Regions from separate parts of the Nocardia sp. NPDC006982 genome, predicted to be linked through region 1. Evidence: riboswitches for the same ligand, from Rfam matches in the RefSeq annotation. Region 1 holds a riboswitch; the other holds the start of a gene.
The links. A riboswitch is a leader RNA that binds a small molecule or an ion and turns the genes downstream of it on or off. The one in region 1 is predicted to bind thiamine pyrophosphate.
Positions count from the first base shown of each region.

Region 2: linked by a shared signal. The riboswitch ahead of ACFYOW_RS31060 (purine-cytosine permease family protein) and the one ahead of thiC (phosphomethylpyrimidine synthase ThiC) in region 1 are both predicted to bind thiamine pyrophosphate.

Region 1 is NZ_JBIAFV010000013.1:120,639-134,959, reverse strand. Features, by position in the region: gene ACFYOW_RS36500 (homogentisate 1,2-dioxygenase) at 4-1,260, shown strand; gene fahA (fumarylacetoacetase) at 1,257-2,432, shown strand; gene ACFYOW_RS36490 (TetR/AcrR family transcriptional regulator) at 2,436-3,122, opposite strand; gene ACFYOW_RS36485 (lipase family protein) at 3,228-4,610, shown strand; gene thiC (phosphomethylpyrimidine synthase ThiC) at 4,725-6,350, opposite strand; TPP riboswitch at 6,342-6,468, opposite strand; gene ACFYOW_RS36475 (hypothetical protein) at 6,577-6,771, shown strand; gene ACFYOW_RS36470 (VOC family protein) at 6,764-7,246, opposite strand; gene ACFYOW_RS36465 (hypothetical protein) at 7,314-7,721, opposite strand; gene ACFYOW_RS36460 (MarR family winged helix-turn-helix transcriptional regulator) at 7,780-8,241, shown strand; gene ACFYOW_RS36455 (MDR family MFS transporter) at 8,298-9,773, opposite strand; gene ACFYOW_RS36450 (TetR/AcrR family transcriptional regulator) at 9,895-10,464, shown strand; gene ACFYOW_RS36445 (DUF1772 domain-containing protein) at 10,828-11,304, shown strand; gene ACFYOW_RS36440 (TetR/AcrR family transcriptional regulator) at 11,433-11,990, opposite strand; gene ACFYOW_RS36435 (KasA/KasB family beta-ketoacyl-ACP synthase) at 12,030-13,274, shown strand; gene ACFYOW_RS36430 (thioesterase family protein) at 13,356-14,147, shown strand.
Region 2 is NZ_JBIAFV010000009.1:96,355-110,675, forward strand. Features, by position in the region: gene ACFYOW_RS31000 (HugZ family protein) at 1-568, shown strand, start outside; partial or broken gene ACFYOW_RS31005 (FAD-binding protein) at 581-1,129, shown strand; gene ACFYOW_RS31010 (TIGR03619 family F420-dependent LLM class oxidoreductase) at 1,131-2,003, shown strand; gene ACFYOW_RS31015 (RNA polymerase sigma-70 factor) at 2,138-3,022, shown strand; gene ACFYOW_RS31020 (fructosamine kinase family protein) at 3,070-3,924, opposite strand; gene ACFYOW_RS31025 (helix-turn-helix domain-containing protein) at 4,312-5,097, opposite strand; gene ACFYOW_RS31030 (pyridoxamine 5'-phosphate oxidase family protein) at 5,155-5,685, opposite strand; gene ACFYOW_RS31035 (DJ-1/PfpI/YhbO family deglycase/protease) at 5,724-6,320, opposite strand; gene ACFYOW_RS31040 (glutamate--cysteine ligase) at 6,433-7,536, shown strand; gene ACFYOW_RS31045 (DUF4383 domain-containing protein) at 7,530-7,994, opposite strand; gene ACFYOW_RS31050 (DUF72 domain-containing protein) at 8,069-8,854, shown strand; gene ACFYOW_RS31055 (hypothetical protein) at 8,829-9,110, opposite strand; TPP riboswitch at 9,293-9,407, shown strand; gene ACFYOW_RS31060 (purine-cytosine permease family protein) at 9,404-10,774, shown strand; gene ACFYOW_RS31065 (alpha/beta fold hydrolase) at 10,795-12,024, shown strand; gene ACFYOW_RS31070 (LOG family protein) at 12,541-13,020, shown strand; gene ACFYOW_RS31075 (GNAT family N-acetyltransferase) at 13,032-13,490, opposite strand; gene ACFYOW_RS31080 (hypothetical protein) at 13,691-13,993, shown strand; partial or broken gene ACFYOW_RS31085 (thiamine pyrophosphate-binding protein) at 14,113-14,319, shown strand.

The DNA of each region.
Region 1 (14,321 bases):
GTCATGGCGTTCTATCGGCAGGCGGGAGCGGTGCCACCGAAGCGGCACACCCAGCATCGAGACGCCCAGGGACGGCTCTACTACGAAGAGCTGATGGGAGAAGAGGGCTTTTCCGGCGATTCCTCACTGCTGTATCACCGCGGCCTGCCGCCCGCCATTGTGGATTCGACGGTATGGGAGCTGCCGGACCAGACCCTCACCCCGAATCATCCACTGCGCCATCGCCATCTGCGCCTGCACGAACTCTTCCCCGGCGATACCCCGGCCGGAACCGATCCTATTACCGGACGTCGACTACTGCTGGGCAATGCGGATGTGCGGATCTCGTATGTGGCGGCCAAGGGTGCATCACCGCTGTACCGCAATGCGATCGGCGACGAGCTGGTGTATGTGGAATCGGGTGCGGCCGTTGTCGAAACGGTCTTCGGTACCATCCCGGCCCGGCAGGGCGACCAGGTGCTGATTCCGCGCGCGACCACGCACCGCTGGCTACCGAGCGGCCCGGAACCGCTGCGCGCGTATGTGATCGAAGCATCCAGCCACATCACGCCGCCGAAGCGCTATCTCTCGAAGTTCGGTCAGCTGCTGGAACATTCGCCGTACTGCGAGCGGGATCTGCACGGGCCGGGGGAACCGCTGGTCGCCACCGGAACCGATATCGAGGTGCTGGTGAAGCATCGACCCGGCGGTCAGGTGGTCGGCACGCGGATGATCTACGCGACGCACCCGTTCGATGTGGTCGGCTGGGACGGCTGCCTTTATCCGCTCACTTTCAATATCGCCGATTTCGAACCGCTCACCGGCCGGGTGCACCAGCCACCGCCCGCCCATCAGGCATTCGAGGGGATCAATTTCGTGGTGTGCAATTTCGTACCGCGCAAGGTCGACTACCACCCGCTATCGATTCCGGTGCCGTACTACCATTCCAATGTCGACAGCGACGAGATCATGTTCTACTGCGGCGGAAACTACGAGGCGCGCAGGGGTTCCGGCATCGGGCAGGGTTCGGTATCGGTACATCCCGGCGGTTATGCGCACGGTCCGCAGCCGGGCGCGTATGAGCGCAGTATCGGCATCGACTTCTTCGACGAACTCGCGGTCATGGTCGATACTTTCCGACCGCTCGAACTCGGCGAAGGCGCGCTGGCGTGCGAGGATCCCGGATACGCGTGGACCTGGTCCGGTCGCGGACCGCAGTCCGACGGATTCCGGCAACCGAATCAGCGCCCGCACGCGAATGAGCGCGGTGGACCAGCATGAAGACCCGCATCGAGGTTCCCGACAACACCCTCTTCGGTCCGAACAATCTTCCCTACGGCGTCTTCGCGCCGGAGGGCCGGGACTTCCGGGTCGGTGTGCGACTCGGCGAGCAAGTCATCGATCTGGCTGCGGCACTGGAGGATCCGATATTTGCCGAGCCGAGTCTCAATGCCTTCATGGCGGCGGGGCCACGTCGGTGGCGCGAGGCGCGCGAGCGGATCCACGAGCTGATCGCTGACGAAATCCCCGGGGAGGCAGTACATCTACTGCACAATGTGCGTACCAAGCTGCCAGTAGAGATCGGTGACTATGTCGATTTCTACGCCAGCATCGACCACGCGACGAACCTCGGCAGGCTGTTCCGCCCCGATGCCGAACCGCTGCTGCCCAATTGGCGGCATCTGCCGGTCGGATATCACGGCCGCGCGGGCACCGTCGTCGTCTCGGGGACCGAGGTCGTGCGGCCGCACGGCCAACTCCGAACCACCTCCGGCACACCGGATTTCGGCCCGTCGCAACGTCTCGATATAGAAGCCGAGCTCGGATTCGTGGTCGGAGTCGGATCCGAACTAGGCACACCGATCGATATCGACCAGTTCGCCGAGCACGTCTTCGGCGTCGCGCTGGTGAACGATTGGTCCGCGCGCGATATCCAGGCCTGGGAGTATCAGCCGCTCGGACCGTTCCTCGGCAAGTCCTTCGCGACCTCGCTCTCGGCGTGGATAACGCCGCTGGCCGCCTTGGAAAGCGCCCGCATTCAACTGCCGAAGCAAGAACCCGAACCACTGCCCTATCTGCGGGGCAGCCAGCGGTGGGGCCTCGATATCGACCTGGCCGTGCACTGGAACGGCCAAACCGTCTCGCATCCACCGTATTCCCGGATGTACTGGTCGCCGGCGCAGATGCTGGCGCATCTCACCGCGAACGGCGCTGCCACGCGCACCGGCGACCTCTACGCCTCCGGCACCATCTCCGGATCGCAACCGGACCAGCGCGGTTCGTTCATCGAATTGTCCTGGGGCGGAGCCGAACCCGTCACGGTGAACGGACTGCACCGGACCTTCCTGGAGGACGGCGACGAGGTAGTCATCACGGCGTCGGCCCCGGGTGCGAATGCGCGGCGCATCGGCCTCGGCGAGGTCCGCGGGCGCATCTGGCATGCGCGCGAATGAGGTTCAACGCGCGGCAGTTCGAACACCCGCATCGACAACGGCGATGAACCGCTGCAGATCCTCGATCAGCGTATCGACCATATCGGGCGCGCCACCGTCGTCATGATGGTGCAGCCAGTCCGCGACGAGTTCGAACATGCCGCCAATGGTCGCCAGCGCCAAGGCGATTCGCCTGCGCTGCTCCTCCGGATCCGATGCGGGCGCCCCCGACCACTGCTGATCGAGAAAGGACGCCGACCAGCGCCGATTACTGCGCCGCTGCTTCTCCACCGCAGGTGAGATGCCGCCCGCCTCGCCGAATGTCACCTTGGCCAGCCGCGGATCATCGGCAATGGCATGTACGAAGGCGGCGATAATGGCCTGCGCGCGCTCCGGCCATGGCAGTTCGGCGGAGGCGGTGGCCGCCTCGATGGCCCGCTGCTGAATCTGTTCGGTGATGTGGGTGAGCAGCGCGACGTAGCACGCTTCCTTGCTGTCGAAATGATCGTAGAAACCCTTGGTCCCGACGAACGCGCGCTGACAGATCTGTTCGATCGACGTACCCGAAAAGCTTTGCTCGGCAAATAGTTCGGTGGCCGCGTCGAGCAGTTGGCTGCGCCGTTGCGCGCTGCGCTGCTCGGCATCGAGACCACGGATGCGGCGCCGCGCCGGAGTCGGATCGGGCCGCGCGGCGGATTTGCTGCGGGTCATACCTCGACCATAGTCGAGGCATTTTCAGAAAGCCTTCTTGTTGGTAACAGGCAGTCGTGTTGTAATCACTGTCACGTCGATGAGGAAGGGACAGACGTGTCAGTGATGAATGGGGATCCGACCCGCATGCGTCGGCGCGGATTGCGCGCGGCGGCCGCGCTGGTATCGATGGCGATGACATTGATGGTCGGGGGTGTCACCGCCTCGCCGGCCACCGCCGTGCCTGTGCCGCAACAGGATTCGTTCTATCAACCGCCGGAGGGCTTCGAGGCGCAGGAAGTCGGCACGATTCTGCGCTCGCGCGAGGTGCAGCTGGCGGTGCTGACCGTACTGCCGCTGAGCGTGCGCTCATGGCAGCTGCTCTACCGCAGCACCGATCTGTTCGGACAGCCGACGGCCGCGGTCAGCACCGTGATCCTGCCCGCGGGCGCGGATCCGAACCGGTCGCGTCCGCTGGTCTCGCTGCAGTTCTACTACGACAGCGCCAGCATCGCCTGCGCACCGTCGTTCGTACTGCGCCAGGGCGCCGGGCTGCCGGGCGTCGAAGGCATCCACTCACAGAGCGAGCTGATCGCGATCGCCGCGCTGATCAGCCAGGGCTGGGCCATTTCGGTGCCGGACTACGAGGGCCTCAACGGACATCTCGCGGTGGCCGAGGAGCCGGGATATATGACCCTCGACGGCATTCGGGCCGCCGAGCGATTCGAACCGCTCGGCCTCGACGGCGCGAATACCCCGGTGGCGCTGTGGGGTTATTCCGGCGGCGGCATGGGCAGCGGCTGGGCCGCAGAGATGCAGCCCGGCTACGCGCCGGAGCTGAACGTGAAAGGGGCCGCGCTCGGTGCGCCGGTCTCGGATGTCGAATCCCTGCTGCACGTCAACGGATCCATGTTCTCCAGCCTCATCGGCATCGGCGTCTCCTCGCTCTACAACGCCTACCCCAAGTTTCGCGAGGTGACCGATCAGTACCTGACGCCCGAGGGCAAGGCGCTGATGAACCGGACCAACTCGCAGTGCCTGCCACGCAACGCACTGACCCAGATGTTCACCGATTACCAACGGATTCTGACGATTCCGATCGCGCAGTACCTCGCGCTACCGGAAATCCGCGAGGTCTTCGACGCGACCGTCCTCGGCAAACACACCCCGATCGCGCCGCTGTTCATCTATCAGGGTGTCCTGGACGAGGCCGTGCCGATCTGGACCACCGATCGCCTGAACCAGCAGTGGTGCGCGGACGGTGCATCGATCGTCTACAAACGCGACCACCTCAGCGAACACCTGACCCTTCCGTCGCTCGGCATGGCCGACACCTTCAACTGGTTGAAGTCCCGCCTCGCTCCGGATGCGCCGGATCAGGTCGGCTGTCGCACCGAGAACGTGGTTTCCATGCTCGCCGATTTCAATGCCATGCTCACCCAGATCGAGATCAACTTGAACGCCACCTTCGGCGCCCTCGGGTTCCCGATCGGCCCACGCGAACGCTGATCACGCAACCTCTCGGCATCGATTTGTGCGAATCCACTCCTGAGCGGCGGATTCTTCGTGTACCTTCCAGAGAGAAGCCCCGGACCACTCGTTGGTCCGGGGCTATCGCCATTTTTACGACACGACCGGCAAATACACCTGTGCGCCGTGGTCGGCGAATTCGGCGGACTTCTCCGCCATACCGGCTTCGATCGCCTCGGTATCCGAAAGCCCCTGGCGCGCGGCGTATTCCCGCACGTCGGCGGAGATGCGCATGGAGCAGAACTTCGGTCCGCACATGGAGCAGAAGTGAGCGGTCTTGGCGGGTTCGGCGGGGAGGGTTTCGTCGTGGTACTCGCGGGCGGTATCCGGATCGAGGGAGAGGGCGAACTGGTCGCGCCAGCGGAATTCGAACCGCGCCTTGGACAACTCGTTATCCCGGTCCTGGGCGTGCGGATGGCCTTTGGCGAGGTCAGCGGCGTGCGCGGCGATCTTGTAGGTGATCACGCCGACCTTCACGTCGTCGCGGTTGGGCAGGCCAAGGTGCTCCTTTGGAGTGACATAGCAGAGCATCGCGGTGCCCGCCTGGGCGATGATGGCCGCGCCGATGGCCGAGGTGATGTGGTCGTAGGCGGGTGCGATATCGGTGGCGAGCGGGCCGAGGGTGTAGAACGGCGCCTCCTCGCACAACTCCTCCTCCAACCGCACGTTCTCCACGATCTTGTGCATCGGCACGTGACCCGGGCCCTCGATCATGACCTGCACGCCATGCGATTTCGCGATCTTGGTCAGCTCACCGAGGGTGCGCAGCTCGGCGAACTGGGCCTCGTCATTGGCATCGGCGATGGAGCCGGGGCGCAGGCCGTCACCGAGGGAGAAGGTCACGTCGTAGCGCGCGAGGATCTCGCAGAGTTCGGCGAAGTTGGTGTACAGGAACGACTCCTGATGATGCGCCAGACACCATGCGGCCATGATGGATCCGCCGCGCGAGACGATGCCGGTGACCCGCTTGGCGGTCAGCGGCACGTAGCGCAGCAGCACACCGGCGTGCACGGTCATATAGTCGACGCCCTGCTCGCACTGCTCGATCACGGTGTCGCGGTAGATTTCCCAGGTGAGCGCGGTCGGATCGCCGTTAACCTTCTCCAGCGCCTGATAGATCGGCACGGTGCCGACCGGCACGGGCGAGTTGCGCATGATCCATTCGCGCGTCTCGTGAATGTTCTTGCCGGTGGACAGATCCATGATGGTGTCCGCGCCCCAGCGGGTGGCCCACACCATCTTCTCCACCTCCTCCGCGATCGAGGAGGACACGGCCGAATTGCCGATATTGGCATTGATCTTCACCAGGAACTTCTTGCCGATAATGGTCGGCTCCAGCTCCGGATGCTTGTGGTTGGCCGGGATGACCGCGCGACCGGCGGCGACCTCGTCGCGCACCAGTTCCGGCGTGACGCCCTCGCGCGCGGCGATGAAGCGCATCTCGGGGGTGATGATGCCCTGCCGCGCCCAGGCCAGCTGGGTTGGCGGACCGTCGACCTCGGGCTTGGTCCAGCTATCGCGCAGCTTGGGTAGCCCGGCCTCGAGATCGATGGACGCCGCGGCGTCGGTGTACGGGCCCGAGGTGTCGTAGACGTCGAAGTGCTCGCCATTGGTCAGATTGATCCGACGCACCGGAATGCGCAGATCATCGACCTGCTGGTAGTGCTTGACGCTGCCTTCGATCGGACCGGTGGTCACGGAATCTACAGGTGTGCCCATGAATATCCTCCCTACGCCGGCATTACCCGGTCAGGTTCATACGGTCGACGGCCCTGAACGCCCGGATTGGGCTAGCCGTCCTCTCAGCCCGCTGGTGCGAGCCCCCGTTGGTGTGTGAAATTTTCCCGCCCGACGATACCTTTCCACGTCCGCGCCCCGCCGGGCGATCGGAGGAACATACAGCGAAGCGCCCGAGGCCCGACCAGGCGCCGGTACATTCCTCAGGGTGAAATTCATCCTGGAGGTAGATCTGGATGCCCTGCCCGACGGCTTGGCCGCGCCGGCCGATCTCGCCGATGAGCTCGGTCGGATCCTGCGCTATTGGGGCGGCAATATGAAGCACTACCAGATCACCGAGGGTGACAGCTCCGCGATCTACAACTCCGGATACCGCGAGGTCGGCTCCTGGCAGATCAGCTGATCTTGCCCTCGTAGGCGTCCCGCATGCCTTGCAGGTCGATCTTCTGCATACCGAGCATCGCCTGCATGGCGCGGTTCGCGGCCGCGCGGTTGGTACTCGTCAACAGGGTGTCGGCTTCGACGGGCCAGATCTGCCAGGGAATACCGTATTTATCGTTGAGCCAACCACATTCGATCGGCTGGCCGCCGTCGGCGAGCAGTGCCGTCCAGAGTCGGTCCACCTCGTCCTGGCTGTCGCAATTCACCAGCAGCGACATGGCGTGGGTGTAGTGGTAATCGCCGCCGCCGTTGATGGCGGTGAACTTCTGTCCGTTGAGTTCGAAATCGACGAGCATCGTCAGCCCGGCTTCGCGCGGACCCACCTCGGAGTAGGGCACGACATTGGTGATCTTCGAATCCTCGAACAACGAACAGTAGAACTCGGCGGCCTCCTCGGCCTGGGTGTCGTACCAGAGGTTCGTGACGATTTTCTGCATGGTGGTCCTCCCGATCGGTGTGCCTGTATTAGTGCCGACGGTGCTGGCGGACGGAATTCATCGCCCGTCAGTAGGACTGGAGCTCGATCAGGGTACCCGCTGGGTCGCGCAGGTGGGCTGTGCGCAGGTTCGGACCCCAGTTCGGTCGATCGGTCGCGGCGGCGGCCAGGGTCGCGCCGTTGCGCAGGCACAGGTCGAGGCTCGTGTCGACGTCGGGCACTCGGCAGACGAACATCACGGCATCTTGCGCGGGTGCGGCGGTGACGGGCAGATCGGTGGTGCCGACGACTTCGGACATCGCGCCGCGATCGAAGAGCACGAGTACCGCTTGGTCGTCGACATCCCAGTTCGCATAGGGGCCCGCCGCGGTGCCTTTGATCAGCTTCGCGCCGATGAGCTCCGGGAGGACGGCGTAGTAGAAGTCGAAGCATTCGGCGAAACGGGTGACGAGCAGTCTCTGGTACAGGGCGTCCACGCTGTCTCCTTATTAGTAGGTGTAACCCTATCGTAGGTTCCACCCTATAATTTGTCCCATGGACTCCGCGCGTGCACTTCCGCCGAGCCTGCTCGGCCTCGAGACCTACCTGCTGTCGCGGGTGGGCAAGGTCGCGCGGGGCCGGTTCGCCGATCGGCTTGCGGCGCGCGGGCTTCGGCTGTGGCATATGGCGGTACTCGCCGCGCTCGCCGATTTCGGGCCGCATGTGCAGCGCGATCTGGGCATTCGGCTCGATATCCATCCGAGCGATGTGGCGAAGATCGTCGACGAATTGGCAAGTGCCGGTCAGGTCGAACGCACCCGCGATCCCGCCGATCGCCGTCGAATGTCGGTGCGGATCACCAGGACCGGCCGGACCTTGTTGCGAGCCCTCGACAAGGAGGCGGGACAAGTACGCGACGAGATCCTGGCTCCGCTGCGTCAGCAGGAGCGAATCGCACTGGCGAACATGATGATTCGACTGTTCGAACACACGCATCCGGACACCGTGGCGGATTGATTCTCGACATGGCGCCTGCCCGATGCCAGCGCGATCGGGCAGGCACGATGGCCATTTCAGGCAGCGGCTTTGCTTTCGGGTTTGTCGATGGCAACCGGCTCGGGAGCCTTGCCGCGCAACGGAACTTCTTCGATGAACCAGGCGATCACAAAGCCGAGTGCGCAGATGGCGGCGGCGGCCAGGAAGACGCGCCCGGTGCCGGTGGCGAAGGCCGCGAGGTAGCCGTGTCCCTCGGTGGGCACATGGCCCTGTAGCGCCCTGGTGAACAGGGATCCGAAAGCCGCGACACCGATTGATCCGCCGAGTGTGCGAAACAGTGTGACCGCACCGGAGGCCGCGCCGATATTCGCCATTTCCACGCTGTTCTGCGCGACGGCGGTGGACAGCTGCATGGAGAAGCCGAGTCCGGTGCCCAGCAGCGTCATGGCGAAACCCGTTGTCAGACGGCCCGTTTCGGCGTCAAGTGTAGAGAGCAGTACTGCGCCCGCGGTCAGGAACAGCCCGCCGAGAATGAAGAAGATCTTGTACTTGCCGGTCGCGGTCATCCGCTTCCCGACGATCTGGGAGACCACCAGCAGCGGCAGCATCATCGGCAGCAGGAGCAGTCCTGAGTTCGCGGCCGAGGCGCCCTGCACCGTCTGCTGGAACAGCGGCAAATACAGCACCGATCCGAACATGATCACGCCGCCGACCAGGGCGGTCAGTGCGGCCAGGGTGAGATTGCGGGCGCGGAAGATCCCAAGCGGAATCACCGGGTCGACGGCCCGGCGTTCGATGACCAGGAATGCGGCCAAGGCAGCGACCGCGAGCACGACCAAGCCGATGATCTGCGCCGAGAGCCACGCGTAGTCGACACCGCCCCAGGTCGCGATCAGCACCAGGGCGGCGATCACGGTCGTCAGCGCGAGAATGCCCGCGTAGTCGATGGTCACCTTCCTGCGCGCGACGGGCAGTTCGAGCCGCCACCACGACCAGGCGAAGGCCACCAGCCCCAGCGGAATATTGATGTAGAAGGCCCAGCGCCAGTCGAGTCCGTCGGTGATCACACCGCCGAGCAGCGGTCCGCCGATGGTGCCGACGGCCATCGTGGTCGCGGTCATGCCCTGATACTTTCCGCGTTCGCGCGGCGGGACCAGCGCGCCGATGACGGCGAATGCGGTGACCGCGATACCACCCGCGCCGAGGCCCTGCAGTGCGCGGAAACCGATCAGCGCAGGCATGGACCAGGATGCGCCCGCCAGTACCGAGCCGATCAGGAACACGCCGATGGCACTGAGGAACACGGTCTTTCGGCTGTAGAGATCGCCGAGTTTCGCCCATACCGGCGTCGAGATCGCCGACAGCAGGGTGTAGGCGGTCACCACCCAGGCGACGTGGGACAGTCCGCCCAATTCGCGCACGATCGTCGGCATCGCGGTGCCGACGATCGCGTTGTCCAACATTGCCAGCAGCATCGCCAGCAGCACCCCGGCCAGTACCAATCGGATCTGTCGCGTGGGTGCGGTCTTCGTCTCGGTCATTTCTGCGGACATGGCCGCTCACCTCCTTCTCGGCAGCTCGGGGACTGCCGACCGCTTCAGAAAATCACAGTCGATACAAAAGTACAACTGCTCCGACTTTGGTGCGGATAGCCTAATCGAGTAGAGTTACCGCATGACCGCGACGACCGGGCGCAGGGAGCGCAAGAAGGCACAGACGCGGCAGGCCCTGGCCGATGCCGCGACACAGCTGTTCACCGAACGCGGATACGACAACGTCGGCGTCCGGGAGGTCGCCGAGGCGGCGGATGTATCGCTGAGCACGCTGTTCAAGCATTTCCCCAATAAGGAATCACTGGTCTTCGATCTGGACGCGGATATCGAGGCCGACCTGGTCGCGGCCGTCCGCGACCGAACCGCCGGGCAATCGGTCATCCACGCACTGCGCGACTACCTGATGCGCACCCGCACCGCGCGCAGCGACGATCCCGGAATCGTGGCCTTTCATCACCTCGTCGACTCGACGCCCGCGCTGCGCGAGTACGCACACCAGATGCTGCTGCGGCACGAATCCGCATTGGCGGCCGCGATCGCCGAGGCGACCGGCGTACCGGCTGGTGATCTCGCGGCCGCGGGACTCGCCCACTTCGCACTGGAAGCCGCCAAAGTCGCGAGCACCAGGGAAGATCCGGCGAGCGCGTTCCGCGAGTTGTTCGACCTGCTCGAAAACGGCTGGGGTCGATAACTTCCCGGTGACCCGAAACCCCTTGGGCACCAACCACACCGCCAGTACGGTGACGGTCGCGACGATGGCCGCCGAGCCGTACGAGGTGGTCATCAGGGCTGCGTCGCCCGCGATGCCGAGGATTTGAGCGCGCGTCGAAACATCCAGATCCGTCGCTATTTCCACCGCGCACCCACTGAGCCCCGCACCTTTTCCAGATCGGCACCGCGCAGCGGAATCCCGACGTCAGCGTTTCGGGCAATTCAGTTAACGACAACCGGGCCGATCGAAGCGACGGCATGCGGAATACCGGTAACGGTTGACTAAGAGTTCTAGCGTTGCTAGATTCTCTATCAACGCTACAAGCACAGAACGGAAGAGCTCATGATCACCACACTCATCCAGGTCGTCGCCATCGTCTCGGTCCTCGCGAACGCCGTCGTCTACGGCACCGATGCCTGCTTCGCACTGATCACGCGGTCGGTGTACGACAAGCTGGACGACCGGACCGTGACCATCTCGGCGGGTTGGGGGCACTACTACGGCGACCGCCGGATGCCGATCGTCGGGATCAGCGGTGTGGTAACCGCCGTTGCGGCAACGGCTCTCGCGGCGATCGGCGGCCACGCGGCAGCCGCGATCGCGGCGGGTATCGCCGTCGTGGCGCTGGTGACCTGGCTCGGCATCTACGTTCGCGTCGCGAAGCCGGTGAACACCCAGCAGACCGCCGCGGCGCACTCCGGCGTCATTCCGACGAATGCCCGTGCGCTGCAAGACAAGTGGAACAGCGTGATCAACGGCCGAGTGGCCCTGCAGTTCACCGCCATCGCCGCGCTCTGCGCCGCGATCGCCCTCGCCTGACGCGCCTCATCGAAACCCTGTGTCGGCCGCACCCGCAAGGTGCGGCCGACACAGGGTTTTCGCTTGCTCGATGGACCGGGGTTGTATCAACGCCGTCTTCGAAAGCGGCCTGCACCGAAATATGGTGCCTAGCGGATGGTTTGGTCGATCAACCTGCGCGCCGCCCGGTCGGTGCGCTCCACGTCACCGGTTATCAACCGATCCTGAATGATGCCGCGCAGCCCCGAAACCAATAGCGTAGCAACGGCTTCCGGATCATCGATGGATTCGATTCGGCGCAGCGCATCCGCGAGCGTCCCGATGAAGGTCGCGATCGCGGCATTCGCGTATTCGCCATAGGGGCTACCCGGCGCACAGGCCGCCCCCAGCACCTGTAGCAGCACCCGCACACTCGTCGTGGCCTCCCCCGCGATATTCACCGCACAGAATTGGCCGAGCCGCTCGCGCAGCGAAGCCGCATCGGAGACCCCCGCGAAAACCGCGGCGATATCCGGGCGCTGCGTAGTCAGCGCCTGTACCAGCAGTTCTTCCTTCGTGTTGAAGTAGTGGATCAGCATGCGCGAGCTGGTGCCGAGTTCGGCGGCGAGCGGGCGCAGCGACAGGTCACCGAGGCCGTGGGCAGCGATGTATTCGACGACGCCGGCCAGCAGGTCTGCGCGTTTCGCGTGGTCGAGTGGACGGGCCATGAGTTGACTGTAGCGATTGGTACAGGTATTCATGACATCGTGACTGTAACAATCGCTTCAGAAACTCGCCCGGCCGTCGTGGTCACCGCGGTCGCCGCGACCACCTCAATCGCCGATGACATCGACGAGACCTGGTCCGGACTGCTCGCCGGGCACAGCGGTATCGGCATGCTCGCCGACGATTTCGTGGCCGAATACGATCTGCCGGTCCGCATCGGCGGCAAGTTGAAGTCACGGCCGGGTGATCAGCTCACCCGCGTCGAACAGCGCCGCCACTCCTATGTCGAGCAGATGGCACTGGTGCTGGGCCGCAAGGTCTGGCGCAACGCGGGCGCACCCGAAGTCGAGGGTGAGCGGCTCGCGGTCGTCATCGGCACCGGGCTCGGCGGCGGCGATGCGCTGATCAATGCCGTCGATTCGATGCGCGGCGGCGGCTACCGGAAGGTTTCGCCGATGTCGGTGCCGATGGTCATGCCGAATGGTCCGGCCGCGACGGTCGGGCTCGAAATCGGTGCCAAGGCAGGGGTTTTCGCGCCCGTCTCGGCCTGTTCTTCCGGTTCGGAGGCGATCGCGCATGCCTGGCGGCTGATCACCACCGGCGAGGCGGATGTGGTGGTGGCCGGTGGCGTCGAGGGGCATATCGATGCGGTGCCGATCGCGAGTTTCGCCATGATGCGGGCGATGAGCACGCGCAATGACGAACCGGAGCGGGCATCGCGACCATTCGACCGGGATCGCGACGGGTTCGTCTTCGGCGAAGCGGGAGCACTGCTGGTGCTGGAGTCCGAGCGGCATGCGCGGGCGCGCGGTGCGCGGATTCACGGCCGGGTTTTGGGCGCGGGGATCACCTCGGACGCCTATCACATCGTCGCGTCGGAGCCGGAGGGCATCGGCGCGGCGCGCGCCATGCGCAAGGCGATATGCACTGCCGGACTGGAGGTTTCGGATATTCAGCACGTCAATGCGCACGCCACCTCGACATCGATCGGCGATGCGTCGGAAGCCAATGCCATCACCGCGGTGACGCCGGAGGCATCGGTCTACGCGCCCAAGTCCGCACTCGGCCATTCGATCGGCGCGGTCGGTGCGCTCGAATCCATCCTCACCATGCTGACGCTGCGCGACCAAATCGTCCCGCCCACATTGAATCTCGACAATCGGGACCTGGAGATCGACCTCGATATCGTGGCGGGCGCGCCCCGCGAGCAGCGCATCGACTTCGCGCTCAACAATTCGTTCGGCTTCGGCGGCCACAATGTCGCCCTGGCTTTCGGCCGGGTGTAGCGGTGGCTGCTCGTTGCCGCGAGGTAGCGTCGTAGCAGAATCGTTAACCGTACGAACAATCCAGCGGAACGGGACAACGACGTGGCCGACGCCTTCTACACCCCAGATCCGGCGAACCCGAATCGGTTCGTCTCGACCGAACTGACCCGCGGTCCGTGGTCACCCGACGCCCAGCACGCCGGACCACCGTCCGCGCTACTCGGGCACGCGATCGAACGCTGTGAGCCGCGGGCCGGATTCCAGGTCGGCCGGGTAGCGGTGGAAATCCTCGGCCCGGTTCCCTTGGAGCCGCTGACGGTGCAGACGCGGGTGGCCCGCCCCGGACGCAGTGTGGAGCTGATCGAAGCGACGCTGTCCACCGACCGCGGACCCGTCATGCGGGCGAACGCCTGGCGATTCAAACTCGCCGAGCCGGAGCTCGAACTGCCCGAACAGTTCCTGCCGACCGGCGCCCGTCCCGGACCGGATCAGGCGGTGCCGTCCCACTTTCCGTCGACCCAGCCCATCGGTTTCCACACCGGCATCGACTACCGCTTCGTGTCCGGTTCTTTCGCCGATCCCGGCCCGGCGATCTGCTGGATCCGGCTGAAGTATCCGATCGTCGCCGGTACCACGCCGAGTCCGCTGGAACGCACACTCGCCGCGGCGGATTCGGGCAACGGCGTCAGCCGGGTGCTGGATTGGAACCGATACCTGTTCATCAATACCGATCTCACGGTCACGCTGCACCGACAGCCGGTCGGCGAATGGGTCTGCCTGGACGCCGCCACCTATCCGCAACCGCACGGCATCGGCTTGGCCGAGTCCGCGCTCTTCGACGAGAAGGGCCCGCTCGGCCGCAGCACCCAAACCCTGTTCCTCGGCCCGCGCTAGCTCGGCTTCAACTCCCGCAGTCGAAGATCGGCCATGCGCACACGCCTGATGCGCGCCGTCGGATCTGGTTAACCGGCAGACCGGATCGATGGCGCGAGTGGTCCGAACTTCGCAGGTCGAGACCGCCGCTCGGCCTGTTGCTGAGCAATCGCCGCATGTGAAAACATAAAAGTG
Region 2 (14,321 bases), on a different contig from region 1:
GCATGGGCGCAATCTCGCGGCGGATCCGCGGGCCAGCCTGTCGGTGGTGTCGCCCGATGTGCCTGCCGATCCGCTGGCCGGTACCCGGATCACCCTGGCCGGTGTGGTGGAGCGGCCGGTCGGTGCCGAGGCCGCGGCGGCGCGTGAGGCGCATCTGGCGGCGGTGCCGGCGGCGAAATACTACGTGGATTACAGCGATTTCTCGTTGTGGGTGTTGCGGGTGCAGCGAGTTCGATGGGTCGGTGGGTACGGGCGGATGGATTCCGCAACCGCCGAACAGTATCTGGCGGCCGCGCCGGATCCGGTAGTTGCGGTGGCGGCGCGGGCGATCACACATCTCAATGACGATCACGCGGACGCGCTGTTGTCGATGGCGCAGGTACTGGGCGGATACCCGGATGCGACCGAGGCGAGTTGCGAACGCGCCGACCGGTACGGGCTGGATCTGCGAGTGGTGACGCCACGCGGAGTGGCGCGGACACGGGTCGGCTATGCGACCCCGATCGACTCCGCAGGCGAATTGCGTGCGGCGACAGTCGAATTGACGCGGCGGTCGCGCGAGGGCTGACGAATCGAACTCACCGCGGGTGCTGTTGTCGCGCAACCGGATTCGACCGCGTACCTGATCGTGGACAACAAACATATGGTGTGGCCGGAGCTACCGATGGTGAAGTTCGTCGACGGGTGGGATTCGGTGGCGGAGATGGCATCGGCGCTGGGCATACCGAGCGATGCGCTGCGAAAGACGTTGGAGGACTACAACGCCGCGGCGGCGCAGGGACGCGATCCGGAGTTCGGTAAGCATCCCGACTGGCTGACACCGCTGACCGAAGGACCCTGGGGTGCCTTCGATCTCACACCGGGGCGAGCCACGTATGTCGGGTTCACCCTCGGCGGGCTGCGGACCTCGGTCGATGGTGCGGTGCTTCGCGCCGACGGATCGGTGATCTCCGGGCTGTATGCGGCCGGCGCGTGCGCCTCGAATCTGGCGCAGGACAGCTCCGGCTATTCCAGCGGGACGTGTCTGGGCGAGGCGTCCTACTTCGGGCGACGCGCAGGTGCACATGCGGCGGGACGGTCCGCCGCATCGAACAGGGCGCACAGCGCCGAAAGTATGGAAGGCGATTGAGATGCGATTCACCTATGCCGAGACGATGACGGACCCGACCTTCTATGTGCCGCTGGCGCAGGCCGCGGAGGCGGCCGGGTACACGTCGATGACGATCGCCGACAGCGTGGCCTACCCGAAGGAATCCGACGCTACCTACCCCTACACCCCCGACGGCAATCGGGAGTTCCTGGAGGACAAACCGTTCATCGAGGCCTTCGTGTTGTCGGCGGCCATCGCGGCGGCCACGACGACGCTGCGGCTGACGCCCTTCGTGGTGAAACTGCCCATCCGCCCACCGGTTCTTGTGGCCAAGCAGGCCGCCTCGATCGCGGCACTGAGCGGGAACCGGTTCGGGTTCGGTGTCGGCATCAGCCCGTGGCCGGATGATTTCGAAATCATGGGTGTCCCGTTCGAACACCGCGGCGCGCGCATGGACGAGTGCATCGATATTGTGCGCGGACTCACCGCGGGCGGCTATTTCGAATACCACGGGGAGTTCTACGATCTGCCGCCCATCAAGATCAGCCCGGTGCCCACCGAGCCGATTCCGATCCTCATCGGCGGACACAGTGGCCCGGCATTGCGTCGCGCAGCCCAGCGCGGCGACGGCTGGATGCATGCAGGCGGCGATCCGGCCGAATTGGACCGGCTGATCGCGAAGCTCGATGTCCTGCGCGCCGAATACGGCACCCGCAAGGATTTCGAGATCCACGTCATCTCCCTGGACGGATTCACCGTGGACGGTGTGAAGCGGTTGGAGGACAAGGGGGTCACCGACGTGATCGTCGGCTTCCGCTACCCGTACACCACCGAACCGGATACCGAATCGCTGGACACCAAGATCGCGCACCTGTCCCGGTTCGCGGAGAAGGTCATCGCGAAGACGAGCTGAACCAGGGTGAGGCCCGTCACGAACACCCGGTGTCACAGAATGTGGTGGTCCGGCGTCTGGTGAACGACGCAGTCGAGATCCAACAGACAGGAGCCACCCGTGGCCACACACTTCCGGATGCCGGGGGCACAGTCGTGAGCGTGGACCCTGCCACCGAAGTCTTTGTCACCCACCGCAACCTGCTCTTCACCGTCGCCTACGAAATGCTCGGCTCGGCCGCCGACGCCGAAGACGTCCTGCAGGAAACCTGGCTGCGCTGGGCAGGCGTCGACCTCGACACCGTGCAGGACCACCGGGCCTACCTGGTCCGGATCACGACACGCCAGTCGCTCGACCGGCTACGCACGCTCGGACGCCGCAAGGAGTCCTACATCGGCCCCTGGCTGCCCGAACCGCTGCTGACCACCCCCGACGTCGCCGACGATGTCGAACTCGCCGAGCACGTCTCCATGGCGATGCTGCTGGTACTCGAGACACTTGCCCCGACCGAGCGCGCGGTATTCGTACTGCGCGAGGTGTTCGATCTGCCCTACGACGAGATCGCCGAAGCCGTCGACAAAACCCCGGCCGCGGTCCGTCAGATCGCCCACCGGGCCCGTGCACATGTGGCCGCGCGCCGACCTCGCGGGCCCGTTTCGGCGAACCAGACCCGAGACGTGCTCGCGGCGTTCCAGCGGGCGGTCGAAAACGGCGACATACAGGGTCTGCTCGATATGCTCGCGCCCGATGTCGTGCTCCTGGGCGATGGTGGCGGAATCAAACAAGCCCTGCCTCGGCCCGTCACGGGAGCCGACAAGGTGGCCCGCCTCCTTGCCGCCTTCCCGAGCAGAATCACCGCTGCCCTGGCGCTGCAACCGGCCCAGGTCAACGGCTACCCGGCGCTGGTCATACGGCTCGACGACGAGCTCGATACCGTCATGGCGGTACGCATCGACGACGGCCTCATCACCGGCATCTACTCGGTTCGAAACCCCGAAAAACTGTCGCATATGCAACGGGAGAGCCCCTTGCGCCGCTGAGTCCGAGCGCGCAGAACTCGGCCTCGAGATCGCGCTCGATCTCGGCATTACGGGTGCGATGCGGCGAGAGCGGCCGAGGCGGCGGCCAGGGTTTGGGATCGGTAGGAGCTGCCGAAGAGGACGACGTGCACGAGGAGTGGGTGCAGCTGGTGCAAGGGGAGGCGGTTGCGCCAACCGTCGGCGAGTGGGTGGGTTTCGTGGTAGGCGGCGCGGATTCGGTCCAGGTGCGGGGCGCCGAAGAGGGCGAGCATGGCGAGGTCGGTTTCGCGATGACCACCGTGGGCGGCGGGGTCGATGACGAGCGCGCGGTCGACGGTCCACAGCACATTGCCGGACCACAGATCGCCATGGATGCGGCTGGGTGGTTCCGGTGGGCCCGCGAGGGTCTCGATGTTCTCGATCACGCGTTCCAGCAAGCGAATTCCGTCGCGACCGAGATCGGCGGCTGCACGCGGTAGGTAGGGTGCGAGGCGATAGTCGGCGTACCAGCGCGCCCATGAACCGTCGACCCGGGTGTTGTCCAGCGGCAGATCGGCGATCCAACCCGACCACGGCGCACCGAAGGATCCCGGCGAATCCGCGTGCAGGGCAGCAAGTTCGCGCCCCAAACGCTCTGCGGCCGATCTGGTCGGCGCGGCCACCGAAACCCAGGGCAGCACCAGCATCCGGTCATCGACGGCCAGTACCTCGGGCACCAACTCCGGCACCCCCGCGGCGAGCCATCGCAGCCCCGCCGCCTCGGCCGCGAATACCGGCACCTGGTCGTGAGCGGCCTTCACGAAGACCTCGCGACCGTCGCCGAGTACTGCCCGATGCAACGTCCACGAATGCTGTGATCCCAGATCGGTGATCGATTCCACCGTCACGCCGACCAGTGCCGCGAGCTTCGCCGCGCCCGTCACCTCGGTCCCCTGCCCACGCTCCCGAACCTACCCCGCACGGCCCCCACTTCGGCGAAGAAGTCCGTCGGCCGCTCCCTGCCCACACCGGGTTTTCCCGCGTCCGAAATCACCGCGCCGGGCTCCCACAGGCTCGTTCGACCCGAATGCGCTGCGCCCGTGTGTTGTTCGCCGCGAATACTCCGGCCTGCTCGCGACGAGGGTCGATTCGCCAGTTCCGCTTTCGCTCCTGCCGGGAAGTCTCCGGATACAACAGCGCACAGCGCCACCGTGGGCGCGATCCAGCGCGAGCGCACCCAGCTCGGCCATGCCGAATGCCGGAGCGATCAGCCTGACACCGGCATAGATCACCGATCACGCACAAGGCAGGCTCTCTGCGACGCCCGCTCATCACGATGCAGCGTTGAGGCGCTTCTTCGTCTCGTCATCGGCCGGGAAGAACGATTCGATGGCGAGTTCGGCGACCGTCACGTTCATCGGTGTGCCGAAGACGGTGGTGACGCTGATGAAGGACAGTTCGTGGTCTTCGTGGCGGAGGCGGAGCGGCACCACGGCCTGGTCCGGTTCGGGGAGGGTGAGATCGACTGTGCCGCCGGGATATTCGACTAGTTCCTCGCGGAGCTCGATCAGTTCGGGCGAACCGGTGACTTCGATCTGGCGCGACAGGCGTTCGAAGATATGGCCGCGCCACTCGGCCAGATTGACGATGCGGCCGGCCATACCGTCGGGGTGCAGGCTCAGGCGCAGGGCATTGACCGGTGCGGTGAGCAGTTTCGGGTCGATGCCCGTCAACAGCAGTGCCACACCGGAATTGGCGTCGATCATATTCCAGCTCTGGTCGATGGCCAGCGCGGGATAGGGGTCGTGACCCGCGAGGATTTGGCGCATCGCACCGCGCACCGCATCCATCGCGGGTGTATCGAGGGATGGTTCGGCGTAGGCGGGTGCGAATCCGGCCGCGAGGAGCAGCCGATTGCGTTCCCGCAACGGGATCTCCAACTGCTCGCACAGGTGCACGAGCATGGTGCGGCTCGGATTCGCGCGACCCGTTTCGATGAAGCTCAGGTGCCGCGCGGAGGTTTCGGCGCGCCCGGCCAATTCCAGCTGGCTGAGCCTGCGCTCGAGCCGCCAGTGGCGCAACAGGTCACCGGCTGTCTGCGTACTCACCCTGCCGATCCTACGAAGCCGGCAGCCCCGACACGATTACCTGACGGGTAATGGACGTGCGACGACTCAGAACCGCCATCGGGTCGCTCCGCCGGGTTCCACGGTGGACAGTGCCGTGGCGGTGAGCGCGGTCAGGCGGTAGACGTGCCAAGGCGGCGGGCCCGCGGAGGGGGCGCTGTATTCCGCGGTGAGTGCCTCGCCGGTGTCGTCGACGCGACAGGGCCAGCCGCCGTCGGCCCAGCGCCGGGCGATATCGGCGACGGCGGCCGGATCGGCGATCCTGGTCGCGGTACCGTCCACGACCAGATCGAATTCGTGGGTGGCCACGCTCATCGAGCAGCGCGGATCGCGAGCCAGGTTGCGGCCCTTGCGACTTCGGGCCCCGGTAGTGAACCAGAAGGCGCCGTCCACCCACAGCGCGCCGATGGCGGTGACGTGCGGGCTGCCGTCGGGATTGATCGTAGTCAGCCAGCAGGTGTGCCGATCGGGGCCGCCGGCGCCTGGGGCTTGTTCGATGTTCGCGTCGAGTCGTTTGCGAATGCTGTCCCAATCGATCGGCGGCAGCTCGTAGCGGTCGGCGAGGTTGATTGTGTCCATATCAGTAGGACGATCCGTGTCCGGGAAACTCACCGGTGTCAGAAGATTTCATCGCCGACGAAGGCCTGGGCCGACTGGGCCGCGGTGAGCTCGGCGCCGATCGCTTCGGTGAATTCGGTGAGGTCGCCGGGGCTGCGGGAGGTGATCAGCGGCCAGCCGTTCTCGTCCGAACGCACCACCGCCCGATCGATCCAGCGCCCTTCGGCATTGACGACATCGGTACGCAGCGAGTGATAGGACGTCAGGGTCTTGCCCGCGACGACGTCGGCCTCCACAAGCAGCCATGGGCCGTGGCAGATCGCCGCGACGGGCTTGCCTGCCCGCACGAACTGTTGTGCCACTTCCACGGCGCGATCGCAGACGCGCAATTTGTCCACGTTCACGGTTCCGCCCGGCACGACGAGCAGGTCGAAATCGTCGACCTCGAGATCGTTGAGCGCCGCATCCGGCTGCACGACCTCATCCTTGTCGACATCGTGTCGAAAAGTCTGGACCTCGCCGCGTTCTGGGGTCGCGTGCACGGCGACGGCACCGTGTCCGCGCAACCAGCCCAGCGGCATCAGCAGCTCGTCGTGTTCGACGCCGGTATTCGCGGTGATGACCAATGCGCGCACACCGCGCAATTCCTCGGACATACCGGACCCCTTTCTCGCCGATCCTTCACTACGGTCGGCCTACCCCGGCCGAGGGCACTCAAACGATTCCGGCACCCGTCCGGATCAGCGATTTGCGCAGTAAACTCCAGTAATGGCCGCGGCCCTGCCCACTGTCGGCGTGGAAGAGGAATTCCTTCTGGCGGATCCGATCACGGGTGCGCCGAGTCCGCGGAATGTCGAAGTCGCGTCGGCGGCCGCCGACGTCGGCATCGATCTGCAGTTGGAGTTGACGCGCTGTCAGGTCGAGATCAATACCGGGGTGCACACCCGGACCCTCGAAATACTCGATGAACTGCGCCGACTCCGCCGCAGCGTGGCGAGTTGCGCGGAGAAGAACGGTGCCAGGCTGCTCGCGGTGGCGGTGCCGCCCACGGTGCCGGATGCGTATCCGGTCACCGATACCCCGCGCTATCGACTCATCGAACACCATTTCGGGTTGCTCGCCCATGAGCAGGGTTTGTGCGGCTGCCATGTCCACGTCGGGGTGCCTTCACGTGATATCGCGGTGCGGGTCGGGAATTATTTGCGGCCCTGGTTACCCGTGTTGTTGTCGTTGACGGCCAATTCGGCGGTCTACCGCGCCACCGATACCGGATACGCCAGCTGGCGCAGCATTATGTGGCGGCGGTGGCCGAGTGCCGGGCCCCCACCGTTCTTCGAATCGGTCGCGGACTACGACGATATGGTGCGGATGATGTTCGCCAGCGGCAGCATTCTCGATACGGCGATGGTGTATTGGGATGTGCGGCCCTCGGCCACCTACCCGACCGTCGAGGTGCGCGTCAGTGATGTACCGGCGACGGTGGAAGAAACAGCGTTGTTGGCCACGCTGATTCGCGCCGCGGTCGTGATGGCCCAGACTGCGATACACGATGGGCTGCCACCGCCACCGGTGCCCGCGGAGGTCTTGCGAGCCGCATATTGGAAGGCCGCCCGATCCGGCCTCGATGGAGACGGGCTCGACACGATCAGCGGCCGCGCCCTCCCGGCCCACACCCTGGTGGCCGGGCTCGTCGACTACCTCACCCCCGCGCTCGAGCAGTCCGGTGACCAGCACTTCGTCGCCGATACCGTCAAAGCAGTTCTTGCACGTGGTAACGGCGCCCGGCGACAACGCACCGCTATGCGCGCGCACGACGATGTCAGCGACGTCATCGATGTGGTCGCCGCCGCCACCCTCGAAGGGTGCTACTGAGACAGACCGAATACCGGACGCAGGCCGCCGTCCCGGACGACCTGTACGGCGACGATCGCCAGTAGCGTCGCACCGGTCACCATGTGCTCGATCGCGTCGGTGATATGGCTCGGAAAGCTGAAGATCAGCACGTGGTGCGAGAACAGCGCCCACACCCCGACCGCGAACCCCCCGCCGATGCCGGCGAGCACGCAGTACCAGGCCGACCACGACTTGCGGGTCGCGACGATCAGCGCGGGTCCGAACAGCAGTAGCCCGGCCACCGCGTGCCAGCCGTTGTAGTCCATGCCGAGCACCGGTGTCGCGGGTGCGTGTGCGCCGAGTTCGAAACTGGGCTCGGCGATCCAGCCCGCGACCGCCCACCCGATATGGACCGCACCGATCACGAAGACGGCCCACTGCAGAAAACTCCACCGCGTCCAGTCGATTCGCCGCTCGACCACCGATTGTTCGCTCATTGCGCCCTCCCCGACCATATCCACTACACAGCGTAGTTGAGATGGTGGTCATCGGAAAGTGCTTCGATGGAGGTATGCCCCTGCTCGTCGGCACATCGGGTTGGCAGTACCAGGACTGGCGCGACGTGCTGTACCCGGCGAATGTTCCGCAGCGTGTGTGGCTCGAAACCTACGCCGCGGGCTTCGCGACGGTCGAGAGCAACAATGCTTTCTATCGACTACCCAGCGGCGAGACCTTCGCGGCATGGCGGGACCGGACACCGTCGGACTTCTGTTTCGCGGTCAAGGCAAGCCGCTTCCTCACCCACATCAAGCGGCTGCGCGAACCCGAGGAGCCGGTGGGACGCTTGATGGCGCACGCCCGCGCGCTCGACGACAAGCTGGGACCGGTGCTGTTGCAGCTTCCGCCGACGCTGCGGGTCGATCCGGCCCTGCTCGACGCCTGCCTACGCTGCTTTCCGCCCGACGTCCGGATCGCGGTCGAACCCAGGCACGAGTCCTGGTGGATTCCCGAAGTTCGTGCAGTGCTGACGGAATGCGGCGCGGCGCTGTGTTGGGCCGACGTCCAGTCCCGTCCCGTCGCGCCGCTGTGGCGCACGACGGACTGGGGTTATCTGCGACTGCACTCCGGACGTGCGACACCCGCACCGCGCTACGGACGCACGGCACTCACCAGTTGGGCGCGACGGCTTGCCGACACGTGGTCGGATCGCGAGCAGGTGTACGTCTACTTCAACAATGATCCCGGCGGTGCAGCGGTTCGCGATGCGGTCGTCTTCGCGCGCGCCGCGGCCACGGCCGGAGCCACCGTCAGTCGAACACCCGCAACGGATTTCAGCTCCCCACGACAGCATTCATGATTGTGCCCGCACTGGTCGCGATGACACCGCCGACCATTGCGCCGGCGAGCATCTTCGGGGATTCCAGGGTCCCACCGCTCCACTTCTCCCAGGCGAACCTGCCGCCCGCGTAGGTGATTCCGGAGACACCCGACAGCAGAACAAACCAGGTCAGGTAGCGAACCATCTGCAGGATCTTCTCCGAATTGGGCGGAGCCTCGGGCGTCGGATTCCCGAGTTGAGCAAGGACGGTCTCGTGCAAGGCGATCAGCATCATGGGCGCGTACTCATTCCAGGTAGAGGCGGACGATGAGCGGCAGATAACCGAGCGATAACCACATCGATACCCCGACAGTATGGGCGGTGGCTGAGATTTTCGGGCCGTCTCGGCGGAACCTGTCTGGAATGTCCGAAGGCAGGCCCGGCGCGTCGGTGCACGGGTGTAGCATTTCGCCCGAATAACCCCAGCGCGGGAGCTCGGGCACGGCCGGGCTGAGAGGGCGGACCCCACGTTTCGCCGACCGCATGAACCTGTCCGGGTAATGCCGGCGTAGGGAGAGCGGTACCGCGATGTCTGCACCCACCATCGATCGATCCGAGCGGCGCGAAGCACCGTTGACCCTGGACCAGCCTGCACCGAAGGTCCTTTCGTTCTGGGACCAGAGCGCGTTCTGGGCGAACCTCGGCGTCAGCCTGTTCGCATTCTCCGGCGCGTACACGGTGCTCGCGCCGAATTCCGAAGGCGGCGCCCAGATCTCCATCGCCGCGGGCATTCTCGCGATGATCATCGGCACGGTGGTCGGCGGGCTCATGCTCGGCCTGGCCGCAGTACCCGGAGCCAAGACCGGTAAGCCCGCGATGATGTTGCTGCGCGGACTGTTCGGCGCGAAACTCAGCTACCTGCCGACGCTGCTCAATATCGCCCAGCTGATCGGCTGGGGCACCTTCGAATTGATCGTCATCGGCGATGCGGCCGAAGAGTTGTTCGACGGTGGCCCGCACTGGGTTTACGTGGTCGCCGCGGGTGTGCTGACGACGGTGCTGACGATCTGGCCGCTCGGTTCGGTGCGAATGCTGCGGCGGTTCGTGACCGTCGGCGTGGTGATCGCGTTGGTCTGGTTCTACATCCAGTTCGTCCGCGCAGGTCTGCCGGATCTCACCACCAACCCGGGCACCGAAGGCGGCGGACCGTTCGGCGTGGATTGGAATCTGTTCTGGGTCGCCACCGATGCGGCGCTTGCGGTTTCGATCTCGTGGGTGCCGGTGGCGGCCGACTACACCCGGCACTCCCGCAGCACCGGCGCGGCATTCGGCGCGGCCAGCGGGGCGTATGCGTTCACCCAGATCATCGCGTATGTGCTCGGACTGTTCGCGCTGGCGCTCGCATCCGGCGACGGCGGGGTGTACTCGCCGTTCCTGACGGTCACCCTCGGAGCGGTGTTCTTCTTCATCTTCGTATTCCGGGAGGCCGACCAGTCGTTCGCGAATGTGTACTCCACGGCCGTCTCGATCCAGAATCTCGCGCCGCGAGTCGACCGCCGGGTGCTCTCGATCGGTCTCGGCATCCTCATCACGCTGCTGGCGCTGCGGCTGAACATGGCGAACTACTTCGGATTCCTCGGCCTGATCGGGTCGGTCTTCGTGCCGCTGCTCGGCGTGCTCGTCGCGGACTTCTTCCTGCGGGCGCGCGACCAGTGGGATACCTCGGCGAATGCGCCGTCACGGTGGGGCATGGTTTTCGCTTGGCTGGTGGGACTTTCGGTCTACCAGCTGATCAACCCGGGCGACGCCGGAGTGTGGACCGACTTCTGGGTGGACGTGCAGGAGAAGCTGCACTTCACCAAGCAGGCGTGGATGAGCGCGTCACTGCTGTCGTTCCTGGCCGCCGTGGTAGTCGCGTGGGGCGTGGGGCGGATTTCGTTGCTGCGCAAGTCCGGTTAGACCTCGAACCAACGCGGCGAGTGCCACCGGTCGCCGACTCGCACCCTCCCGAGTCGACGGACCGGCCGACGGCCGCGGCGCATTCACGCCGAACTGCGGTAATCCACGCGGTACTCGCCGAATTCCGCGATGACGAACTGCCCGATCCGGCATGGACCCGCGGCATCCGGCTGATCACCACCGAACCCGCACTGCGGGGTGAATATCTCAAGGCGCAGGCCGTCATCCAGGAGGCCATCGCGACGGCCATCGCCGCACGCACCGGCCGCGACCTGCACACCGATATGTTCCCCCGGATCATGGCGGGCGCGATCGCGACGGCACTGCAGGTCGCCATCGACCGCTGGGTCGATGCGGACCCGCCCATCGCGGCACTGCCCGTCATCCGGGAAGCGTTGCGGCAACTGTCCTATCTACCAGGAGCCTTTCCCATGGACGTCCCCACCAACCACACCCTCGCCGTGCCCGGAGCGACGCTGTACTACGAAATCCGCGGCACCGGTCCTCTGCTGCTGCTCATCCCTGGCGGCAACGGCGACGCGGGCAGCTTCGACCAGATCGCGGAGCGACTGGCGGATCGCTATACGGTGGTTTCCTACGATCGGCGCGGCTTCTCCCGCAGCCCAGGCCAGGATCACAACGTCCAACTCGACGGCGCTGACGCCGCCGCGCTGCTCACCCACCTCGGCGACCGACCCGCCGCCGTGCTCGGCAGCAGCTCCGGCGCCATCGTCGCGCTCGAATTGCTCACGACGCGACCGGAACTCGTGCACACGCTCATCGCGCACGAACCGCCGCTGGCGACCGTACTGCCCGATGCCGACAAATGGCTCACCTTTTTGGACGACGTCTACCGGACCAGCAAGTCCGACGGCTTCGTTGCCGCCATATCCCAATTCGCCGAGGGTGTCGGGCTGCGCCAGCAACGGCCCGATACCCAAGAACCCACACCCGAAGCCGCCGCGATCAGTGCGCGCATCCAGCAGAACATGCTGTTCTGGATGGAGCACGAGATGCGCCAGTACGTGCGCTACACACCGGATTTCGACGCCCTGCGGGCTGCCGCCGAGAAGCTCGTCCTCGTCGTCGGACACGATTCGAAGGAAACCTTCCCGGCGCTGCCCAATGCGGTGCTCGGCCAGCGGCTCGGACTCGACATCGTGGAATTCGCGGGCGACCACGTCGGATACCGAAGCGCCACCGAGGAATTCGCGACACAGCTCGACACGTTGCTCTCCAAGCGCACGTAGGCAGCGCGATTGGGCGCGCTGAGGGCCGGATATCCGAATTGAAGGCCTTCCGCAAGGCGGAAAATACTGGCCGCGCGGCCGACCGCTGTTCGCGGACCACGTACCTGACCTGCAGGGCGAACGAGAGCAGGCCCGAACTGCAGGGACGCAGATGGCGCTGGGCCTTCTCGTCGGCGTGCTCGCGGACGGTGATACCTGGCCGTCCTCGGTCCGCGTGTGGACGCACGGGGCCGGGACCACGCTGCGCAGCGTACGCGATGGGCCGAGCCACAGGGCATGCCGAATCGGACTGACCTGCAGGGCGTCCAGGACTGAGCCGACCTGCCGCGGCGTCCGAGGCGGGACGGCGCTGGGGTGTGTAGACGACTCGCCCGACCAGTGGGGCGCAGAAGGAAAGCGCACTGGGTTGAGCCGGGCTGCCGGGACGTGCAGGGTTGGACCGTGCGGTGGGGTGGGCCGGGACGACCCGCCGAGAGCATTCGGCTGAGCGAGATTCCGCCAACTATCGTCGACTCCATGGCTCGCGACATCCCCCTACAGGTCGCGGTGTGCGGACCGCGTGATTGCACAACCATCGAGGCCGAATGGGCCGCGGAGGTGGGGCGACTGCTCGCGACGGCCGGTGCCACTGTTCTGTGCGGCGGCGGTAGCGGCGTTATGGCGGCGGTCGCCGAGGGGGCCTCCGGCGCGGGCGGTCTCGTCATCGGCGTTCGCCCCGATACCGACCGGTCTGCTGCCTGTCGCGGTCTGTCCGCCGTCTTGTACACCGGTATGGGCGAGGCCCGAAACGCGATCCTCATTCACTCCGCTGACGCCGTCATCGTGATCGGCGGTTCCTGGGGCACCCTCTCCGAGCTCGCTTTCGCCCGCCACCGCGGCACCATTCCCGTCATCTCGCTCGGCGGTTGGCAAGTCCAGGACGCCACCGGAAATCCCATGCCCGCAGCCCAACTCGCCACCGGCCCCTCCGACGCCGTCCACCGCGCTCTCACCTAGGCCCGAAACCTTCAGCGCTTCGGCGCACCCGCGCCACTCGGCGGCCCCGGCGACATGGGGACCGTTCGCCGGAAGGTCTGGCGTGGGCCGCCTTCCGGGCCCGAGGCGGCGATTTCGGCCGGGATGAAGCCGAGGCTTTCATAGAATGCGCGGGCGGGGGTGGCGGCGGGATGACCGAGGCCGAAGGTGACTACTTCGATGGTGGCGGGGGCTCGGACGAATCTGTGCTGTGCCTCCGCTATCAAAGCACGGCCGACACCGCGGCCGCGTGCGTGTTCGGAGACGACGAGCCAGCGGATGTGGTAGATCGGGGCTCCGCGGATCCCGAACAGCAAGCCGCCGAGGACATTCGGTCCTGAGGATGCAATCAGGGCCGTGCCGCGCCGGATGTTGTTTTCCAAGGCCTCGTGGAAGCCGGGTGCGTCGACCATCGGGCCGAACCAGTGCTCGACCTGGGCCGCCAGTGACACAAAGGCCGGGATATCCTGTCGACGAGCGGGTCCGACGATCACTTAGAGTTCGGGTCTGGGCTTTCCATGGTCGCCAGCTTATCGAGCCGGATATTTCGGGGCTGAATTGAAATGATTATCCGAGCGCACGAGGGCTTCAGGCTGTCGGCGAAGACGTCTGGACTCGGGGAGGCATCGTCGCCGCAATATGCCATGGACCGGTGATCCTGCCCAAGATAATCGACTCCAAGACCGGCGATTCGGTTATCGAAGGGAAAACCGTGACCGGATTTACGATCGAGGGTGAGGTTGCCTTGAATGTCCTCGAGAAACTCACAGACGACAAGGTAGCCCCTGTCGTCGAAGCAGTGAGCAACGTCGAAGCAGACTACAGCTCTCCCATGCACCCATTCGACGACTACTCCATGACCGCCGGCCGGGTAATTACCGGAGCCAATCCGGCAAGTGCGCGTAGCGCTGCTGAATGGGTCGTGAAGGCCTTCGATAGCCTTCAGGAGGCATAGGGGGCGGTAGCGCGGAGAAATCCGGCGCGAGTTGCTGCACGCGAAATGCAGGCCGCGTTCCATCACAACCACCGATGGAGTTCGTGTTCGATGGTCGGCCAGACCCGACGATTCACACGATGTCCAAGGGCGAGACCCGACGAATGACCATCGGCGACTTTCTACTCGGCCGTCTGGCCGAGGCTGGGATCAGCCACCTCGTCGGTGTCCCAGGCGACTACAACCTGGAGTTGCTCCAATAACTCGAAGACCACGGCGCTATGAAATGGGTGGGCAACTGTGGCGAGTTGAACGCCTCCTATGCGGCGGACGGCTACGCGCGGCTGAC